DNA from 2 places in the Haloimpatiens massiliensis genome. Region 2 is predicted to be linked to the other one. Evidence: a T-box and tRNA genes for the amino acid it is inferred to sense, from the RefSeq annotation. Region 2 holds a T-box; the other holds one or more tRNA genes.
What was found. A T-box is a leader RNA that pairs with one kind of tRNA and senses whether it is charged. The one in region 2 lies ahead of C1715_RS04765 (glycine--tRNA ligase), so its partner is inferred to be a tRNA-Gly.
Positions count from the first base shown of each region.

Region 1: it encodes a tRNA-Gly, which carries the amino acid that the T-box ahead of C1715_RS04765 (glycine--tRNA ligase) is inferred to sense. The anticodon was not compared.

Region 1 is NZ_LT854636.1:401,748-413,279, forward strand. It holds gene rplA (50S ribosomal protein L1) at 27-725, opposite strand; gene rplK (50S ribosomal protein L11) at 789-1,214, opposite strand; gene nusG (transcription termination/antitermination protein NusG) at 1,285-1,806, opposite strand; gene secE (preprotein translocase subunit SecE) at 1,849-2,079, opposite strand; gene rpmG (50S ribosomal protein L33) at 2,106-2,255, opposite strand; gene tuf (elongation factor Tu) at 2,616-3,809, opposite strand; tRNA gene C1715_RS02995 (tRNA-Thr) at 3,870-3,945, opposite strand; tRNA gene C1715_RS03000 (tRNA-Gly) at 3,959-4,031, opposite strand; gene sigH (RNA polymerase sporulation sigma factor SigH) at 4,103-4,735, opposite strand; gene C1715_RS03010 (NYN domain-containing protein) at 4,819-5,328, opposite strand; gene rlmB (23S rRNA (guanosine(2251)-2'-O)-methyltransferase RlmB) at 5,325-6,086, opposite strand; gene thyX (FAD-dependent thymidylate synthase) at 6,123-6,875, opposite strand; gene C1715_RS03025 (Mini-ribonuclease 3) at 6,917-7,330, opposite strand; gene cysS (cysteine--tRNA ligase) at 7,440-8,837, opposite strand; gene C1715_RS03035 (proline--tRNA ligase) at 8,950-10,647, opposite strand; gene ispD (2-C-methyl-D-erythritol 4-phosphate cytidylyltransferase) at 10,946-11,532, opposite strand, start outside.
Region 2 is NZ_LT854637.1:342,581-354,112, reverse strand. It holds gene murD (UDP-N-acetylmuramoyl-L-alanine--D-glutamate ligase) at 1-135, opposite strand, end outside; gene C1715_RS04765 (glycine--tRNA ligase) at 607-1,998, opposite strand; T-box leader at 2,213-2,378, opposite strand; tRNA gene C1715_RS04760 (tRNA-Asn) at 2,447-2,521, opposite strand; gene C1715_RS04755 (ABC transporter permease) at 2,787-3,653, opposite strand; gene C1715_RS04750 (ABC transporter permease) at 3,655-4,659, opposite strand; gene C1715_RS04745 (ABC transporter substrate-binding protein) at 4,629-6,218, opposite strand; gene lysS (lysine--tRNA ligase) at 6,601-8,061, opposite strand; gene greA (transcription elongation factor GreA) at 8,134-8,613, opposite strand; gene C1715_RS04730 (hypothetical protein) at 8,788-9,597, opposite strand; gene dusB (tRNA dihydrouridine synthase DusB) at 9,655-10,638, opposite strand; gene C1715_RS04720 (type III pantothenate kinase) at 10,647-11,426, opposite strand.

The sequences.
Region 1 (11,532 bases), on a different contig from region 2:
TCATCAATTTAAATTTATGTCAATAATTAATCTAGTGCTTTAGCTGGATTAATTTTTACTCCTGGTCCCATTGTGCTTGATACAGAAATTGACTTAATATATTGTCCTTTAAGAGCTGCTGGTTTAGCTTTTATTATAGCTTCCATTAAAGCACGTAAGTTTTCTGATAATTTTTCAACACCAAATGAAGACTTTCCTACTGGAACGTGGATTATAGCAGTTTTATCAACTCTATACTCAACTTTACCAGCTTTTATTTCGTTTATAGCTTTAGCTACATCAAATGTTACTGTGCCTGATTTTGGGTTTGGCATTAATCCCTTAGGTCCAAGAATTCTACCTAATCTACCAACAACACCCATCATATCTGGAGTTGCAACAACTACATCAAAATCAAACCAGTTTTCGCTTTGTATTTTTTGAGCTAATTCCTCAGCTCCTACATATTCTGCTCCAGCTGCTTCTGCTTCTTTAGCTTTGTCACCTTTTGCAAAAACTAAAACCTTAACAGTTTTACCTGTTCCGTGTGGAAGCACTACTGCTCCTCTAACTTGTTGATCTGCATGTCTTGGGTCTACTCCAAGTCTTACAGCTAACTCTACTGTTTCATCAAATTTAGCTTTTGAAGTTTTAACAGTTAAATCCAATGCTTCTCCAGCAGTGTATAGAGTATTTCTATCCACTAGTTTTGAACTTTCTTGGTATTTCTTACCTACTTTTGCCATCTTTATTCCTCCTTTGTGGTTTTAACGGTTTTACCTCCCACCTTAATTAGAAAAATAATTAAATTACTCTTCTATTGTTATGCCCATACTTCTTGCAGTACCTTCAACCATTCTCATAGCTGCTTCAACTGATCCTGCATTTAAGTCTGGCATTTTAACTTCAGCAATTTCTCTTACTTGAGCCTTAGTTACTTTAGCAACTTTCTTTTTGTTAGGCTCTCCAGAACCGCTTTCTACTCCTGCAGCTTTCTTTAATAATACTGCTGCTGGTGGAGTTTTAAGAATAAAACTGAAAGATCTGTCTTGATATACAGTTATAACAACTGGTATTATCATTCCTGCTTGATTTGCAGTTTTAGCGTTAAATTCTTTACAGAATCCCATTATATTAACACCGTGTTGTCCTAGTGCTGGTCCAACTGGTGGTGCTGGGCTCGCCTTACCTGCAGGAAGTTGAAGTTTTATTAATCCCATTACTTTTTTAGCCATGAATTGACACCTCCTATAATGTGGTGATACGGATAAAATCCTCCCACTTATTCAACTTCATCTGTAAGTGTTAATCAATTTTTTTTATTTGATTAAATTCAAGTTCAGCAAGTATTTCCCTGCCAAACATATTAACTAATCCTTTTACTGTACCTTTTTCTATATTTATTTCTTGGATTGAAGCTACAAACTCTTCCAGTGGTCCTGATACAACTTTTACGCTCTCGCCAATTTCTAAGTCAATATCCACCGGCTTATCTTTTATTCCCATTGTTCGTATCTCTTCTTCAGTAAGAGGCACCGGCTTTGATCCTGGGCCTACAAACCCTGTAACTCCTCTAGTATTTCTTACAACATACCAAGATTCGTCACTCATTATCATTTTAATCAATACATATCCTGGGAATATTTTCTTTAAAGTAACTTTTTTCTTTCCATCTTTTTCTTCAACTTGTTCCTCCATAGGAACTTGTATATCAAGTATTAAATTTTCTAAATTTCTATTTCCTATTGTTTTTTCTAAATTCACTTTTACTTTATTTTCATATCCTGAATATGTATGAACTACATACCATTTAGCTTCTTCTGGCATAATTCAAGGGTTCGGTGTAACCTAACCCCTACCTCCTTTTTTTTACTTATTTAAAAACACCAAATTAAAGAGGCTGGCAAAACCTTTATCCATTAAGCCTGTAATTGCTACAAATATAGCACAAAATACTAATACTGCTATAGTTGACTTCTTAATATCTTCTTTTGTTGGCCAAGTAAATCTTTTAAATTCAGCTTTCAAACCTTTAAAAAAGCCTATTATCCCTCTGTCAGTTATATGAGATTTATCTTTCATTTCTACATTACTAGCCATTAATTTCACATCCTTTTTGCAATACACTATTTTGTTTCTTTATGAAGTGTATGCTTATGGCAGAATTTACAATATTTTTGCATTTCAACTCTGTCAGGGTTGTTTTTCTTGTTTTTCATTGTATTATAATTTCTTTGTTTGCACTCTGTGCAAGCTAAAGTTACTTTAACTCTCATTATTTCCACCTCCCGATTTACGTATATAGCTAAACGTAAAACGCTTAATCTTAGTTGTAAAACAATAACATATCAAGCATTAGAGTTAACACAATACTTTAAATAATGTACTTTTAATGTACTTTAAAAACATATTATTTCTAGCATACATAAACGTATTTTACTATAAAATTAAGGTACTTAGTTAATTTATCACAACTTAGCCTTTATGTCAACATAAGTTATGTTTTAAAGTATTTGCATTTTTAACAATTTTATAATACATTAACTAAATTTGATAATTTTATACTAAACTATAATAATTATATCATTATAAAGGACTAGGTCTAGAAACCTAGTCCCAATGTTGACTCTTTAGTATTATTCAACTATAGTAGTAACAACTCCTGAACCTACAGTTCTTCCGCCTTCTCTTATAGCGAATCTTAATCCTTCTTCCATAGCTACTTGAGTTATTAATTCAACATTCATGTCGATGTGGTCTCCTGGCATAACCATTTCTGTTCCTTCTGGTAATGCGATTGAACCTGTTACGTCTGTTGTTCTGAAGTAGAATTGTGGTCTGTATCCATTAAAGAATGGTGTATGTCTTCCACCTTCTTCTTTCTTTAATACGTACACTTGACCTACAAATTTCTTGTGTGGGTGTACTGTATTTGGTTTTGCTAATACTTGACCTCTTTCGATGTCTGCTCTTTGGATACCTCTTAATAATGCTCCTATGTTATCTCCAGCCATTGCTTCGTCTAGTAACTTTCTGAACATTTCTACTCCTGTTACTACTACTTTTCTCTTTTCTTCACTTAGTCCAACGATTTCTACTTCGTCTCCTACGTGTAATACTCCTCTTTCTACTCTTCCTGTTGCAACTGTTCCTCTTCCTGTTATTGTGAATACATCTTCTACTGGCATTAAGAACTCTTTGTCTGTTGCTCTTTCTGGTGTTGGTATATATTCATCTACTGCTGCCATTAATTCATAGATGCATGCTGTTTTTCCTTCATCGTCTGAGTTTTGTAATGCTTCTAATGCTGATCCTGTTATTACTGGACATCCGTCTCCGTCAAATCCATATTCACTTAGTAATTCTCTTACTTCCATTTCTACTAGTTCTAATAATTCTGGATCGTCTACCATGTCTGCTTTGTTTAAGAATACTACTATGTGGTTAACTCCAACTCTTGATGCTAGTAGTATATGTTCTCTTGTTTGTGGCATTGGACCATCTGCTGCACTTACTACTAGGATTGCTCCATCCATTTGTGCTGCTCCTGTTATCATGTTCTTTACATAGTCAGCGTGGCCTGGGCAGTCTACGTGTGCGTAGTGTCTGTTGTCTGTTTCATATTCTACGTGTGATGTATTGATTGTGATTCCTCTTTCTTTTTCTTCTGGTGCCTTGTCTATTTCGTCATATTTTGTTGCTGCTGCTTTTCCTGTTTTTGATAATACTGTTGTAATTGCTGCTGTTAATGTTGTCTTACCGTGGTCTACGTGACCTATTGTTCCTATATTTACGTGTGGTTTACTTCTTTCAAATTTTGACTTTGACATTGTTCTTCCTCCTTACCTTATAAATAAACTTGCCCTGGTGTGTTGTATAGTTTTGTAACCTGGAGCCCATAACCGGGATTGAACCGGTGACCTCTACCTTACCAAGGTAGCACTCTACCTACTGAGCTATATGGGCAATTTATATTAAGAGCGGGAAACGGGGCTCGAACCCGCGGCCACTAGCTTGGGAAGCTAGTGCTCTACCAACTGAGCTACTCCCGCTAGTTTTTAAAATATTATTTATACCAATTATTAATTTTACTATTGGAAATTTTCTTTGTCAATATTTAATTTTACCTTTTACTAAGACATTTTTCTAATTTTCTTTTCACCCTTTGAAGAGCATTATCTATAGATTTAGCATGCCTATCTAAATCACAAGCTATTTCTTGATAAGATTTACCATCTAAATAGGACATTAAAACTTCCATTTCAAGATCTGAAAGTATTTGACCTATCTCGGTTTCAATATGATTAACCTCTTCTTTACTTATAACTAACTCTTCAGGATCTGTAACTTTTATTCCAGATAATATATCTAATAGCGTTCTATCAGATTCCTCATCATATATTGGCTTATTTAAAGATATATACGTATTTAAAGGTATATGTTTTTGTCTTGTGGCTGTCTTAATAGCTGTGATTATTTGTCTAGTTACACATAATTCTGCAAAAGCTTTAAAAGAAGAAAGCTTATCTGGCTTAAAATCTCTAATAGCTTTGTAAAATCCAATCATTCCCTCTTGATAAATATCTTCTTTATCTGCACCAATGAGAAAATATGATTTAGATTTAGCTTTAACAAAATTTTTATATTTATTTATTAAATATTCTTGAGCCATACTATCCCCTTGTTTAGCTTCCATAACAATCTCTTCATCTAACTTATTTTCAAATGAAGAATTAGATTGCTGAATCTCTGGCATTTTATTCACCCAAATCCCCTCCAAGCCAAATATACACCACACTCATCATTATACATTAAGGCTTTTTCTATAGTCAAGTAATTTCAATTATTTCTGCGGATTTTTTCAAGTTTTTCCAATGTTTCCTTGTCAACTACATCTTCTAACCAAGTTCTGTTTCTAGAATAATCTTTTTGAGTTCTTAGATTAATTTTACTTCTTATATTATTTATTTCACACCTAAATTCTATAGACGACATTCTTGTAGCACCTCTTTGAAATGCTAATTGTTGTTCTAGTGAATCAGAAGTAACTACTAAAACGTCTTTTTTTCTTCCTATATTATTTACACTTTTTTCAATAAAGCTATCTGCTGTCTCTCCCTCTTTAGTAAAAACAACCATGACATCACCTATTTTTTCTCTCTTTTCAATACTACCTAATACCATATGAGCATCAAAAACTATAAAAACCTTATGTCCCCTATAAACAGCGTATTCTTGTATGGTATCTATTAGTTGATTTCTTGCTCCTTCTAAACTATGGTCTTTAATTTTTCTCAGCTCTGGCCAGCTATTTATTACATTATAGCCATCTATATAAACGTACCTCATTTTATCCTTTGTTTCAATATTTCATACATTATTATTCCACCAGCCACTGATGCATTTAATGAATTTATTTGTCCTGTCATAGGTATTTTTACTAATATATCACATTTCTTTCTAGTAAGCTTTGAAACTCCATGTCCTTCACTTCCTATAACCAATGCCACTGCACCGGAGAAGTCTACATTAAAACAATAATCCTTTCCTGACATATCAGCTCCATAAACCCAAACTCCATGTTCTTTAAGTTCATCAATTGCATTATTCACATTAGTTACTTTAGCAATTTTAACGTGTTCAATAGCACCTGCTGAAGACTTATATACTGTTGGAGTTACCCCCACATTTCTTCTTTTAGGTATTATTATTCCATGTACTCCACAAACCTCTGCCGTTCTTATAATTGAACCAAAATTATGAGGGTCTTCTATTTCATCCAAAATAATTATAAAAGGTTTTTCCCCTTTTTCTTTTGCGTAGTCTAATATATCTTTTAAATCACAATATTTATACGGAGTAATTACTGCGATAACCCCCTGATGAGCTCCTGTTTGACTTATACTATCTAATTTTTTCTTATCCACTTCTTTTATTACTATCCTTTTATCTCTTGCAACCCTTATAAGTTCTCTTATACTTCCTGTTTTTTCTCCCTTTGAAACCATTATATATTCTATAGTCCTTCTGCTCTTTATGGCTTCCATCACAGGATTTCTTCCCTCAATCAAATCCTCTCTTATAGGTGCATTATTTCCACTTTCCATATATACACTCCTTCAAATTTTTACATTTGTATAACTTTACATTGATTCATTATTTGATAAATACTTTTCTCTCATTTTTTCAAATTCTCCGCAAGTCATCTTTCCTTCTGGGCAAGTACTTTTCAAACAACTTGGTCCGGCATATTTAAATAGTACCGGTGCAACTTCTTTTACCTGCTTTAACATCTCATTAGCTAAAGCTCTTATTTCCCATTGTGCTCTGTTACAACATCTATGATTAAAGAAATTCATAAGACTCCTAGCATTCATAGTAAAAACTATTTTAGTTTCACATGCATTAGGAAATACATATCTAGCATCTTCTATTGCTTTTTTTTCTGCAGCTAAAGGTTTTATACCTTGTTTTATATATTTATCTTTTAATCTATCTGCAAGGATATCATAAGACTTTTGGCATTGCTCCATGGTTTCTATAAAAACCTTTCGCGCTTCTGAATCCTTTTCTATTGCTTCCGGTATAATATACTCAAATTGTTCTAATCTCACATATCTTTGGCTTTGCTGAGAAAAGGATGCAATTCTATGTCTCACCAATTGATGAGTTAAGCTTCTAGAAACTCCTTCTGCTGCAAAAGTAAAAGAAACATGTTCTATAGGAGAATAATGTCCATAAGAAACCAATATATTTAAAAATTTCTCTGTGTTTTCTTTTGTTAAGTTTTCCTGTATTTCATCTATACCCACTGGGCTATAACAAAGTTTTGCCGCAGAAGCTATTACCCCTTCAGGATTAGGAGTATACTCTATTAATTTAACCTTTAAAGCCATATAAAATTCTCCTTTACACATTATTTAATGTATCTTTTAAATTAATTTGAATGCTTAAATATAAAACTCATTATTTCATTCAATCTGTTTTTTCTCTCCATAAGGTACAAATAACCTATTAATGCTTCAAATCCAGTAGCCATTCTATAGTCCTGCACATTTGCATTTTTAGGAACTGTAGCTGATTTTGAGTTTCTTCCTCTTTTAAAAATAGCCATTTCTTCTTCTGTAACGCTATCCATTATTTGTTTCATTATCTGGCTCTGAGCATTAGCCTTTACAAAAGATACAGTTTTCACATGAAGCTTATGTGCAGACATATCTTTATTTTCTTCAATTAAATGAGTTCTTACAAACACTTCATATACTGCATCTCCTATAAATGCCAAAACTAATGGATTTAACGCTCTAATGTCATTTTCATTCAATTTATTGTTCAATATATCAAATTCCATTTTTATCTCCTAAGTCGCCATTTACAATATGACTATTTATTTTCTTATAAGCAATTTACATCTGCTTAATATTTATTGTTTACAATTTATGTCTTATCTATTGACTTCTTTATTTCAAATGCCATCTCACTCCCTGTGGAGTGTCTTCTAAAATAATTCCTCTTTTGCTTAAATTATCTCTTATTTCATCTGCTAACGCCCAATTTTTTTCTTTTCTAGCCTTCTGTCTATCTTCTATAAGTTTTTCAATCTCATTTTCCAATTTAGTTTTTGTGCTCTTTTGGAATATCCCTAAAGGTGACCCTAATTCTCTTATTAAATCCAAAGATTTTTTCACCAATTCCTTTGATGAATTTACGTTAACATTTAAATTAATTTCTTTAACTAAATCAAATATTACCGTTATTCCATCGGCTGTGTTAAAATCATCGTCCATTTTTTCAATATATCTATTTTTAAGTTCCTTTAATGTATCTTCAAATTTCTTTTCCTCAGATAAAATATTTTCAACTTTAACTTCTTCTAATAAACTTTCTAAGTTACTTACAGTATTATATATTCTTTCAACGGAAGATTTTGCTGAATCCAATAGCTCTTTACTAAAATTAAGCTGATTTCTATAATGAGCTGATAGCATAAAAAATCTTATTACATCAACATCATATTGCTTCAATATATCCCTAGTGGTAAAAAAGTTTTTTAGAGATTTAGACATCTTTTTATTATCTATATTCAAATAAGCAGCATGCATCCAATACTTAACAAATTTTTTTCCTGTTCTTGCTTCGCTTTGGGCTATTTCATTCTCATGATGAGGGAATATTAAATCCATTCCGCCACCGTGTATATCTATAGTTTCTCCCAATAAATCATACGACATGCAAGAACACTCTATATGCCACCCAGGTCTTCCCATACCCCAAGGACTTTCCCAAGCAGGTTCTCCTGGCTTTTGACTTTTCCATATAGCAAAATCCATAGGATCTTTTTTTCTCTCATCTACATTTATTCTAGCTCCAGCTTGTAAATCATCTAAGTTTTGTCCTGAAAGCTTTCCATATTCATCAAACTTTTTAGTATGGAAATAAACATCTCCATTCACTTCATAAGCATATCCTTTATCCATTAATTCTTTAACAAAATCCACTATTTGCTCCATATACTCAGTGGCTCTAGGATTAACAGTAGCTCTTTCTATGTTTAATCCATCTGCATCTTTATAATATTCCTCTATAAATTTATCTCCTAGCATCTTTACTGTTACATTTTCTTCATTGGCTCTTCTTATCATTTTATCATCTATGTCTGTAAAGTTTTGTACAAATTTCACTTTATATCCTCTATATTCTAAATATCTTCTTATAGTATCAAATATAACAAAAGTTCTAGCATTTCCTATATGAAAAAAGTCGTATACCGTAGGACCACAAACATACATCCTTACCTCTCCAGGTTTTACTGGTATAAATTCTTCCTTTTTTCTAGTCATGGAATTAAAAATTTTCATACTAATGCCCTCCTTTTTTAGCAAATACGTATATACCACATAACTTAATTATATAGTATATACGCTTGTTTTTCTAATATATAATTATACTAAAAAGACATTATTTTAGAATTTACTTTTTTACTGTTTCTTTTACTTTGCATAGAACCTCTTCAATTTTTATAACCTCAAGATCAGCATTTTTTCTTAACTTAAATTCCACTTCTCCATCTTTTATTTTCTTTCCTACAGTTATTCTAACTGGAATTCCTATTAAATCTGCGTCCTTAAACTTAACTCCAGCTCGCTCTTTTCTGTCGTCTAATATAACCTCTATACCCTCTGATTTTAATTTATTATATATATCCTCTGCAATTCTCATTTGCTCTTCATCTTTATGAACTGCTGGTATAACAACTACACTATATGGCGCCACACTCAAAGGCCATATTATACCATTTTCATCATTATTTTGTTCAATTACAGCAGCCATAGTCCTGTTTATTCCTATACCATAGCATCCCATAACCAATGGCTTAGCTTCTCCATCTTCATCAATAAATGTAGCTCCCATAGATTCTGAGTATTTTGTTCCTAATTTAAATATGTGTCCAACTTCTATACCTCTTGCTATAGTAAGTGCCGCCCCACATTTTGGACATTTGTCTCCCTCTATAACATTTCTGAAGTCTCCAACTTTTCCTTTAAAGTCTCTATCGTAATTTACATTCTCATAATGGTATCCTGTTTCATTTCCACCAACTATAAAATTATACATATTCTTGACTTCTTCATCCACTAAAAGCACATCGGCTCTTAAATCTATAGGTCCAGCAAATCCAACTTCAGCATTGGTAGCCTTTCTTACAATTGTTTCACTAGCCATATCAAAGTTCACAGCTCCACCTATAGCATTTTTAACCTTAACTTCATTTACTTCTCTATCGCCTCTTACCATAACTGCTACTACTCTTCCGTCAGCTTCATATATTATAGTTTTAGCAAATTTTTTAGGAGTAGTTTTAAAGAAACTAACTAAATCATCAATAGTTTTAACATCTGGTGTAGCTATTTTATTTAAATCCTTCATATCCTCTTTATCACTTATTTCTGCAGTAGAAGGTGCTTTTTCCATATTAGCTGCATAATCGCAACAAGAACAAAATACTATTTCATCTTCTCCAAACTCTGACTTAACCATAAATTCTGCTGAACCTGCTCCACCCATAGCTCCTGAATCCGCTTCTACGCAGCTGTATTCAAGTCCACATCTATTAAATATATTTTCATATGCCTTATGCATTTTATTATATGCCACATCTAACTCTTCATAATTTTTATCAAAGCTATAAGCATCCTTCATCACAAATTCTCTAGAACGCATAACTCCAAATCTTGGTCTTCTTTCATCCCTATATTTAGTCTGAATTTGATATAGGTTTAATGGAAGCTGCTTATATGTATTTATTTCATTTCTAGCTATATCTGTAAACACTTCTTCATGAGTAGGTCCTAAACAAAATTCTCTTTCATTTCTATCTTTAAGTTTAAACATTTCTGGGCCAAAAACTTCCCATCTACCTGATTCCTTCCAAAGTTCTGCTGGAATAATAGCTGATGCTAAAAATTCTTGCGCCCCTGCATTATCCATTTCTTCTCTTACTATATTCTCTATTTTCTTTAACACTCTAAGTCCTAATGGCATAAAATTATATATGCCTGATGCCATTTTTTTCATCATTCCAGCTCTTAGCATTAGTTGATGACTTGGAAGTTCTGCTTCCTTTGGCACTTCTCTTAAAGTATTTATAAGCATATTTGACATTTTCATAATTTTTTCCTCCTTATTCATCTTCTATATAATGTGTTAAATTTATAATTTTATATAAAAATAAAAACTCACCCTATTATTAGGGCGAGTTTTTCGCGGTACCACCTAAATTTATACTTAATTAAATAACGGCTCACACCGGTAGTTTTTATCTACAGCTCCAAAGTAGGTTCAAAACATTTGAAAATCTTTCAGCCCAGGATTCTCTCTCTGTATGTGCGTTTCTACTAGTCTTCATCATAGCTTAATATTTTATTTTACTTATTAATATACTTATAGTTTTTGCTTATGTCAATAGTTAATCTAATAATCCCTTGCATATTATTAAATCCTCTGGAGTAGTTATCTTTATATTATTATAATCACCTTGGTAAAGATACACTTTATGTCCATATCTCTCTACTACCATAGTATCATCAGTAACCCTTATATCATCTTTCTTTAATTTTCTATGGCAATTCAATATTAATTCGTATTGAAAAGTTTGTGGTGTTTGAACACAAAACAATTCATCTCTCTTTAAAGTTTCCTTAGAAAATCCATTCTGACACTTTATTTTTATAGTATCTTTAGGGGTAACTCCACAAGCTGCCGCTCCATATTTTTCAGCATATTTTATACCATCTTCCACAATTCTCTTATTAACAAAAGGTCTTGCACCATCATGTATCAGCACTATGCCACATTCCTCTACTTCTTCTAATCCATTAATTACCGAGTCTTGCCTTTCTTTTCCACCTTCTACTATTTTAGAAACTTTCCCTATCTTATATTTTTCAACTACTTCTTTTCTACAATACTCTATTTCATCCTTAGCTGCAACAATGATTATATCATCAATAATATCACTGTGTTCAAAGACTTTTAATGTATAATAAATGACTG
Region 2 (11,532 bases):
TTTATCAAACGCAGTTACATTTGCACCTAATTTTACTAAAAAGTGAATTAACGGCTTATTACTAACTCCTATACCTACAACTGCCACCTTTTTCTCTTTTATAAATTCTTTAAATTCTCCAAATTCACGTCTCATAATATATATACCTCCAAAATAAGTGTTATCGCAAATCATTCATCATCATTATATCACTCTAATAATAAAATAAAAATTATATATATTGTGAAATAAACTTAAAATTTATTCTCCTTAAGATAAAGGAACTTTTTAAAATATATCAACGACATAAAACTACAAAGAAGGACATTGTATCTATTGTATAAATTGCGCGAATTTATTTAATTTAAAAACTTTATTTTTACCTATTGAATATTATAATAAACCTATGTTATACTTCTCTTGTGCCGTAAGAAAGTATTAATAATTCCCCAAGTTTTAGTAAACATATGACATATCCCCATGATTAAACCCTATTTACCGGATAATTATTATCCGGTTATTTTTTTACTTTAAATAATTAAATTAAAAGCCTGTGTCTAAAAATTTACAAACACAGGCTTTTAATTTTATACTAATAAACTATTTTTTAGTTATTATTTATTTGTATTAAAATTGAAGTTTTTCTTCTACAAACTTTTCTAGTTCTTCTATACTTAATCTTATCTGTTCCATAGTATCTCTATTTCTTATAGTAACAGTATTATTTTCCAATGTATCATAATCTATAGTTATACAATATGGAGTTCCTATTTCATCTTCTCTTCTATACCTCTTTCCTATACTTCCTGCATCATCATAATCTACATTGAATTTTTTGCTTAAGCTTCCATAAACCTCTAATGCTTTATCTGATAACTTCTTAGTTAGTGGTAATATTGCTGCCTTAAATGGCGCAAGAGCTGGATGTAAATGTAATACCGTTCTTACATCTCCATTTTCAAGTTCTTCTTCGTCATAAGCCTCTACTAAAAATGCTAGTGCAACTCTGTCTGCTCCTAGAGATGGCTCTATACAATATGGAACATATTTCTCGTTGGTTGTTGGATCTAGATAATTCAAATCTTGACTTGAATGCTCCATATGTTTATTTAAATCATAATCTGTTCTATCAGCAATACCCCATAACTCTCCCCATCCAAATGGGAATAAATATTCTACATCTGAAGTAGCATTACTATAAAATGATAATTCTTCCTTAGCATGATCTCTAAATCTTAAATTTTCTTTTTGCATTCCTAGTGCTAATAGGAAATTCCAGCAGTAATCCTTCCAGTATTTAAACCACTCCAAATCAGTTCCTGGTTTACAGAAAAACTCTAGCTCCATCTGCTCAAATTCTCTTGTTCTAAATGTGAAGTTTCCTGGAGTTATCTCATTTCTAAAGGACTTTCCTATTTGAGCTATACCAAAAGGCACCTTCTTTCTTGATGATCTCTGTACATTTTTGAAATTCACAAATATTCCCTGTGCTGTTTCTGGTCTTAAGTATAACTCTGATTTTGAATCCTCTGTTACTCCTTGGAAAGTCTTAAACATTAAATTGAATTTTCTTATATCAGTAAATTCTTTTTTACCACATTTAGGGCAAACTATTTCGTTCTTTTCTATATATTTCTTTAGTTCTTCACTTGTCCATCCATCTGCACTTACATCATCTTTTCCATTGGCACTTAAATGATCTTCAACTAATTTATCAGCTCTATACCTTGCCTTACAAGCTTTACAATCCATTAATGGATCTGAAAATCCTCCTACGTGTCCTGAAGCTACCCAAACTTCACTATTCATCAATATAGCTGAATCAATTCCTACGTTATATGGACTTTCTTGAACGAATTTTTTCCACCAAGCTTTTTTTACGTTATTTTTAAACTCCACGCCTAAAGGACCGTAATCCCATGCATTAGCCAATCCACCATATATTTCAGATCCTTGGAATATAAATCCTCTTCCCTTGCATAAAGCAACTATTTTTTCCATGGTTTTTTTACATGTCATAATTTATCCTGCTATCAAAAATTCTATAAATTGAATTTTTGCACCCTATAAACTATATAAGGTGGTAGTATAACCTCATTATTGAAACTACAAAGCAGTTCTTCACCTACCTTTCTTTATTATGATTTGAAAAAATTTCTTAAAATACTATTTTTATCATTTAAAAATAAATTATTATAACATAGTTTTTTATATAAAAAAAAAGCCCAATACCACAAGGGACGAAATTCTATTCCGCGGTTCCACCCTCTTTGGCATCAGCCCATCTTGCTTTATCATGTACTCCAAAGCGCCCTTCACCATAAATTTTAGCCATTTTCACCTACCATGACCTCTCTAAAAAAATAATCACAGCTACTCCTCTTTTTCATAGTACATAACTATATGAATTTATATATTATTTTACCAAATATAAAATACATGTCAATAGATATTCAAAAAATAAAAATGGCTCCGCAGAGAGGACTCGAACCTCCAACCTATCGGTTAACAGCCGAGTGCTCCACCGTTGAGCTACTGCGGAACATTTATTACATTTATTATTATATCAAAAAAAACTAATATTGCAATACTTTTTTTATTATTTTCCCTACTAAAATATAAGTTATTTATTAAGCCTTCACAGTTATAAATCACAATTTAAAATTAAAACTTAATGAAAAAATTCCTACAAAATTCCAACTTTTATTTTAGATTTTACATTCTAAATTTTAAATTAAAAACTATATTTGTATTTCATTTATTCATCTAATGTAGGATTCAAACTTTATATAACAAAGTTAAGTTATTTATAAGCTTACGAAATTCTTATGATTCAATTTTCTCACATACTCTCCAATACTATTTACAGAAAGAACTGTAGCTATTATCATAATTCCTGGAAATAAACTTGTCCACCATTTATTAGATAAAATATCCTTCTGAGCATCTATAAGCATACTTCCCCAAGAAGGTATTTCCACCGGCAACCCTAAACCTAAAAAACTTAAAGTAGATTCCATTACAATTGCACTAGCCACATTTAAAGTACATATAAAAATTATAGTTGGCATAAAATTAGGCAATAAATGCTTTCTTAATATATGAAAAAAGCCTCCACCCAACCCTTTTGATGCCACTACAAATTCTGATGATTTTAATTTTATTACTTCACCCCTTACTATCCTAGCAACTCGCATCCAACCAGTGAGTGAAATCACTAATATTATCTCCATTAAACCCTTTTCCTCAAAAAAAGCTTGAATAAAAGCCACTATAACTATAGCTGGAAGTATTAGAAAAAAATCTAATATTCTCATCATTATTTTATCTAGTACCTTGCCATAATATCCACTTACACATCCATATATAATTCCTATAGCACTAGACACTATCATACAAACTAAACCTACTAATATGGACACCCTACCTCCATATATACATCTTATGAGTATATTTCTTCCCATACCATCGGTACCAAAAATGTACTTAGAATTTGGCGGAATATATGTTCTCGATAAATTCATATAATTTTGAGGTTCATTTATAAATAGAGGAGCTATGAAAGCTACTAATGTTAGAAAAATCAAAAAACCTACAGATACATATGGAAATTTATTTTTGCTTATATGCTTATTATTTGGACATTTAAATCCAAAGGAATTTATGTTCCTCATATTAAACCTCCACCTCTCTAATTCTAGGGTCAATAAATTTACAGAACATATCTGATACTACATTACATAAAATTATTATAATTCCTATAATAATTATCCCCCCCATTAAAAGAGTATAATCATGGTATTTAGCTGCCTCAAATATGTATTTTCCTATGCCTGGATAGCTAAATATAGATTCTATAACTAAGGACCCAGACAATAAGTGATTTACAGATATAGCAATCAAAGTAATATAGGAAGCCATAACATTTCTTAAAAGATGACTAAATAATATTCTATGTTTAGGAACCCCCTTTGCCTTAGCAGTGACTAAGTAATCTTCTTTTAGCTCTTCTATAATCTTATCTCTAACAAAATTAGAATAGTATCCTAAATGACCTATAAAAACCACTAGCCAAGGTAAAATCGTATGTATTATTCTATCTACTAAATCTCCTTCATTTCCCATTCGGTAAACACCCGATGAAGGCAATAAACCGGCTTTAACTGAAAAAATCAACACAAGTATCAACGCCAACCAAAAACCAGGTACACAGTAAAAGAAAGTGCCCAATTTAACTAATGCCTTATCTATAAAACTCCCTTCATTAACAGCACATAAAAATCCTAATAGTAATGAAAATATCATTATGGTTACTATAGTTATTATTCCTAGAAACAATGTATTTCCCAAAGCTTCTAGTAAAATATCTTTTACTGGCAAGTTGTATTTAAAAGAAATTCCTAAGTTCCCATGAAAAAAATTAGTTAGCCATTCTTTGTATTGATAGAGCAGGGGCTTATTAAGCCCCATATTTTCTATTATTCTTGTTCTCTGTATACTGGAAATTTTGGCTGCTGATTCACCAAACATAGCGTACAGAGGATCACCTGGCATAATGTGAGCCATCATAAAGGTTAAAAAACTTAAAGAAAAAAAGCTTACAACTATATTAATTAAGATTTTTGCCACACTTTTTGGTTTACAAGTTATCATTCTATATCCCACTCTTCTATATTCCATAAGAAACCAACACCATGGTGTCCTAACACTGTATCTTTTATTCCTTTAATTTTATTGTCTGCACCATATACCGCATCTATATATGCAATCATTGCATATGGAGGATCATTGGCAAATTCCTTTTGGAATTCCTTATAGTATTCTTTTCTTTTATTATCGTCTAGTGTAGTTCTTGCATTTAGTAACAATTCATCAACTTTATTATTTGAATAAGCGTTTAAGTTGACACCATTTTCAGCTTGACTTGAATGGAATACTTTATAAGTATGGTCATCTGGGTCAAATGGACTGCCCCATCCTATTAAAGATCCTTCTAATTTATCCCATTGAATTGAACCGGAAGGTTGAACATCTACTTTAGCTTCTACATTTACCTCTTTGTAGTATTGACATGCAGCATTAGCTATATTTGTTCTCACTGGATCCCCTTCGAAACCAGTTATCTTAAAGGATAATTTTTTACCATCTTTTTCCCTTACTCCATCTTTTCCAACTTTCCATCCTGCTTCATCTAATAATTGTTTTGCCTTTTCCTTATCATATTGATATTTTTCCACATCTTCATTCTTATAATTTCCCATTTGTAATGGACTGTAAGCAACTTGTGCCATTCCCTTCAATACTTCGTCTACTATTTTTTGTTTATCTATAGCATAGCTAAGAGCTTGTCTTACTTTTACATCTTTAAACATAGGATTTCTGAAGTTAAACATAACTCCTCTATAATCTGCAGTTTTCTCCCTGTATAGCTTTATATTTTTTTGCTCTTTAAACGCATTCACATCCTGTGGTTCTAATTGAGCTAAATTTATTTCTCCTGATTTTAATTGTAATGCTCTTGCTTTTTCATCTTCTACTATTTTAAATATAACACTCTTAATTTTAGGTTGTCCATTATAATAATTTTCATTTGCTTTTAAACTTATATATTGACCAGTTTCCCATTTATCAAATTTATATGGACCAGTACCTACAGGATTTTGGTTAAAAGCATCTTTATTTATATCTTTTCCTTGTAACAAATGTTTTGGAATCATACCTACAGATAGATAATCTAATACAGCAACACAAGGTTTGCTCATATATATTTTTACTGTATGTGGATCTACTACTTCAACCTTCTTTATTTCTTCATAGTTGGCAGAAATTTCCGAGTTACTCTTTGGATCTTTTATAGTTTCAATAGTAAATTTCACATCATCAGCTGTAAAATCTTTGCCATCATGCCATTTTGCATCTTTCTTTAAGTTAAAAGTATAAACCATATTTTTTTCATCATAAGTCCATTTTTCTGCTAAGTCGGGAATTACTTTACTATTTTCATCATGTTTAGTTAATCCTGAGAATATTATTTTGTGAATCTCCGCATGCTCATCTAGCGCTGGATTAATTCTAGCATAATCCGCAGCGCTACCATAAATTAATGTCTTCTCTTTAGATGAACTAGTAGCTATCTTGCTATCTTTTTTTGCAGTTGTAGATGTTTTTCCTCCACATCCTACAGCCATGGCTCCTATTAGTACCGCACTTAAAATGCCAAGCACTCTTTTTTTAACCATACTCTACTCCCCCTTAATCATTTTATACATAATATTTAAATCTTAATAATTATTAACTACGCTAATTATAAAAAGTATTATATGTACAAAAAAGGTAGAGAACAATTTTCTCTACCTTCGTGGTATAATCAATTCGTATTTTATTCAACTTAAGAAAACCTTAATTAAAAAATCAAAGTTATATATAAACTTATTTATTTCACAAGTATTAATTCTAAATTATCTCCATTAACATTCGCATTAATGAATTTTTTTCACAAAGTAATTATAACATATGAATAAAAAAAGTCAAACTCTTTTGAAAATACTATTTTATTATTAATGCCTTAATTAAAAAGAGATAAAGCCTAAACTTTATCTCTTTTTTGTATATTTTAATAATCTACTTATTATTTTGAGCTGGTTTCATAGTTGGGAATAATATAACGTCTCTTATAGAATAAGAATCTGTTAAGAACATAACAAGTCTGTCTATACCGATTCCTAATCCACCTGTTGGAGGCATACCAATTTCTAATGCATGCATGAAATCTTCATCTATTACATATGCTTCATCATCCCCAAGTTCTCTTTCTTTAGCTTGTTGAACAAATCTGTCCCTTTGAACTACAGGATCATTTAATTCTGAATATGCATTACAAATTTCTCTTCCAAAAATAAATCCTTCAAACCTTTCAGTAAATTCTTCATTACCTCTTTTCTTCTTAGTAAGAGGTGATATTTCTACTGGATAATCATATATAAATGTTGGTTGTATCATATGTTCTTCTGCAAACTCTTCAAATAGTGCATTTAAAACGTCACCCTTAGTTACAAATTTTAAATCCTTTTTAAATTCCAAATTCTTTTCTTTAGCTATTTTTTGAGCTTCTTCATCATTACTTATTTCATTAAAGTTAACTCCAGCAAATTCATTAACTGCATCCACCATAGTTATTCTTCTCCAAGGTGGTGTGAAATCTATTTCTGTACCTTGGTATGTTACCTTTGTAGTACCTAGAACCTTTTCACATACATATGCTACTAAATTTTCTGTTATTTCCATCATATCATTATAATCAGCATATGCCTGATATAATTCTATCATTGTAAACTCTGGGTTATGTCTTATGTCTATTCCTTCATTTCTAAAGTTCTTGCCCATATCATATACTTTTTCAAATCCAGCCACTATTAATCTCTTTAAATATAATTCTGTAGCAATTCTCAAATACATATCTATATCTAAAGCATTGTGATGAGTTACGAATGGTCTAGCCGCAGCTCCTCCAGCTATAGGTGAAAGAATAGGCGTTTCACATTCCATAAATCCTTTATTATCTAAAAACTCTCTTATATATCTCATAATAGCTGTTCTCTTTATAAAAGTATCTTTTACTTCTGGATTCATTATTATATCCACTTCTCTATGTCTATATCTAAGATCTGGATCTTTTAACCCATGGAACTTCTCTGGAAGTGGTCTTAATGATTTACATGTAAGCTGGAAAGAAGATACTTTTACTGATATTTCTCCAGTTTTAGTCTTAAATACTGTTCCTGTAGCAGCTACTAAGTCTCCTATATTAAGACTTTTGTATTCTGCTAGTTTTTCTTCTCCTACATTATCTATCTTTATAAATAATTGTATTTTTCCGGTCTTATCATAAACATCAGAAAATACTACCTTTCCTTGACCTCTTTTAGATAATATTCTACCTGCAACTGTGACTTCTTTTTCTTCTAATGTTTCAAAATTCTCTTTAACTTCTTCAGCATGATGAGTTACATTAACTTTGTAAACATCAAAAGGATCCTTACCTTCTTGTTGAAGACCCTGTAGTTTCTCCAATCTCTGTTTCATCACTTCATTTAAATCTAACTCATTCTCTTGTGCATTTAAATTTTTCTCTTCCGCCATCAAAATCCCTCCACTTTATGCTCTATTAATCTCTAAAATTTCATACTTACTTATTCCATCTGGAACAGGTATTTCCACTATATCTCCAACTCTCTTACCTATAAGTCCAATTCCAACTGGTGATTCATTAGATATTTTATTCTCCATTGGATCAGCTTCTGCAGAACCTACTATTATGAAATCAACTATTTCATCAAAGTCATAGTCCTTAACCTTTACTACTGTACCAACTCCAACAATTTCTTTATCTATTTCACTTTCATCCACTACAGATGCATTTTTAAGCATATTTTCTAGCTGAGCAATTCTTCCTTCCACAAAAGCCTGCTCATTTTTAGCTTCATCATATTCTGAGTTTTCACTTAAATCTCCAAAGGAAAGTGCCACTTTTATCTTTTCAGTTATCTCTTTTCTTTTCACTGTTTTTAAGTATTCTAATTCGTCTTCTAACTTTTTAACCCCTTCATAAGTCATTACATATTTCTTCTCGCTCATTTCTTGTCTCCCCTTTTAAATATTCTAATACTTTATCATTAAGATCATAATTTAATTCCAACACAACAAACTATTTTATTATAACATAAATTATAATTTATAATCATTTAAGTTATTATAAATCAGCAAATTTATAATGTCAACATTTATACTCTTCTAAGTAATTCCCTTAAATTAAGGGTTAAATCCAAACTCATTAATGTAAATATCATTACTTTTCAAATCCGCTTCTATTTCTCTTCCTGCAATATGGCTCAGAATAGCTCCAACCAACTGAGGTGTATATTTTAAGGATTGCTCTTCCCAAGGTACTGTAAAAGTAACATTGTTCACATGCAAATTATGACTATTTTGGGGCATATATCTGTCATCAATATACCATATATTTAGTTTTTCATTTTTAGGATCTATGTTTATAGAAGTTATAATAAAATCTACATCATTTAATAGGTATTCATATTCTCTAGTTATAACCGGCGTAACCCCATATCGAGCTATTAAATATTCTCTTACTTTTCCTAAATATTCTATATTTTTTGATACAAGTACTACATTATTACTGAATTTACAAAGTTCCTCTATTATATATTTATTAATATAATCACCTGCATCTATAACTCCTATACAACTACTTCTTATATTTTTAAAGTTTAGTCTCAAAAATAGTTTCACACTTTTAACTACGCTAAATGCAAATAGTCTTTTTTGATAATCATTGAACCACTTATAATCCAAAATTCTCCACACATCAGGTGCTAGTGATTTATATTTTAACCCTCCAATATTTTCTGCTCTCTTTATGTTCTTATTATATGACTCTGGATGAACATTAGAAGGTATATTTATATTTATAACAGAAAGATTCAACTCCTTTATAAATTTTTGATACTCATATGTTATTTTAAACCTGTCTTTAACTTTTCCTATAAAACTGTTATCTCTATAAAGCTCCTGGTAGGATTTTAAACTTAAAATATTATTCACGCAAACACCCTTATAATTGTTATATATAATTGTATTCAACTATATAAGTTTAGATTACTATAATTTAGTGCTTTTATTTTCTAAATATTGTCTATAATCTCTAAGTATGTTAAATACATCTTCTCCATTTTCTTGTCTATTTATAATGTCTTTAATTGCAGTACAATTACTTAATCCTTTTATATACCAAGCTAAATGTTTTCTCATTTCTCTAACTGCTTTTCTTTCTCCATGGTAGTATATAGCCTTCTTAAGATGTTCTATACACATATCTACTTTTTCCAAACTGGTAGGTGGATTAATATCTTTCCCATCAAATCTAGCTATAATATCTCTAAATATCCATGGATTTCCCATTACTCCTCTAGCTATCATTATCCCATCGCAATTAGTGACCTTTTTAATGTTTATAGCATTTTCTGAAGAAAAAACATCTCCATTTCCTATTACAGGTATACTCACACTTTCCTTAACTTTTCCTATAATACTCCAATCAGCTTTCCCAGTATACATTTGCTGTCTAGTTCTTCCATGAATTGTAACTCCATGTGCTCCTGCATCTTCCATATACTTAGCAAATTCTACTGCATTTATACTATTGGAATCAAAACCTTTTCTAAACTTCACAGTTACAGGTTTAGAGGATGCTTTTCTTACTTCTTTAACTATTTCTGCAGCTAATTTAGGCTCCCTCATAAGTGCAGAACCTTCTCCATTTTTAACTATTTTAGGCACTGGGCATCCCATGTTTATGTCCACTAAACATATATCTTCATTATCATTAAAAGTTTCTGCAGCCTTAGCCATTATATAGGGTTCACTGCCAAATATCTGTACTCCTACAGGACTCTCTTTATTTGAGATTTTTAAAAGCTCCACAGTATTTTCATTACCATAGTACATACCTTTAGCACTTATCATTTCAGTATATACCAATTCGCAACCCATTTCCTTACAAATTTCTCTAAAGGCAACATCTGTAACTCCTGCCATAGGAGCTAAAAAAACGCCCTTGGGGAAATTTAGGTTACCTATTTTCATCTTAACACCTACTTCATATTCTTTTCGTATATTATCTTTAGACCTTGTAATGTTAAAATTGGATTTATTACATCTATAGTTGTTGATTCTTCATATATAAGTTTAGAAAGCCCTCCTGTAGCCACTACTAAAGGCTCATTTTCTCCTAAGGATTTCATTTCTAATTTTATCTTATTGACTATGTAATCTACCTGTCCTATATATCCGTATATAATCCCAGCTTGCATACTAGCAACAGTATTTTTGCATATTATAGTTTCAGGTTTTACAAGTTCTACTCTAGGAAGTTTGGCTGCTCTCTCAAAAAGTGCATCAGATGCAATTCTCATACCTGGACAAATAACTCCTCCTAGATAATCACCCTTTTCTGATATAATACAAAAGGTAGTCGCAGTTCCAAAATCGATTATTATTAAAGGTCTTTTATATATTTCATGTGCTGCTACAGCATTGACTATTCTATCAGCACCCACTTCCTTGGGGTTATCATATTTTATATTTATTCCAGTTTTTACTCCAGGTCCAACCACTATTGGCTGAGTATGGAAATATTTTTTTATCATATGTTCCAAAGAATACATTATATTAGGCACTACAGAAGATATTATTACTCCTTTTATATCTTCTATACTTAATTTATGTAAATCAAATAACTCTTTTACTTGTATTCCATATTCATCTGCTGTTCTTCTTGAATCAGTTGACAATCTACATTCAACTATAAGCTCATCATGTTTATATATTCCTAATACAATATTAGTGTTTCCAACATCTAAAACCAAAACCATTTTAAACACCCCTTATATAAATCATAAGAGCAGCTTTTCAAGCTGCTCTTACTAAAACTCAAGTAATATAGAAATTAACAATTTAATTTTAACAATTACATTTATT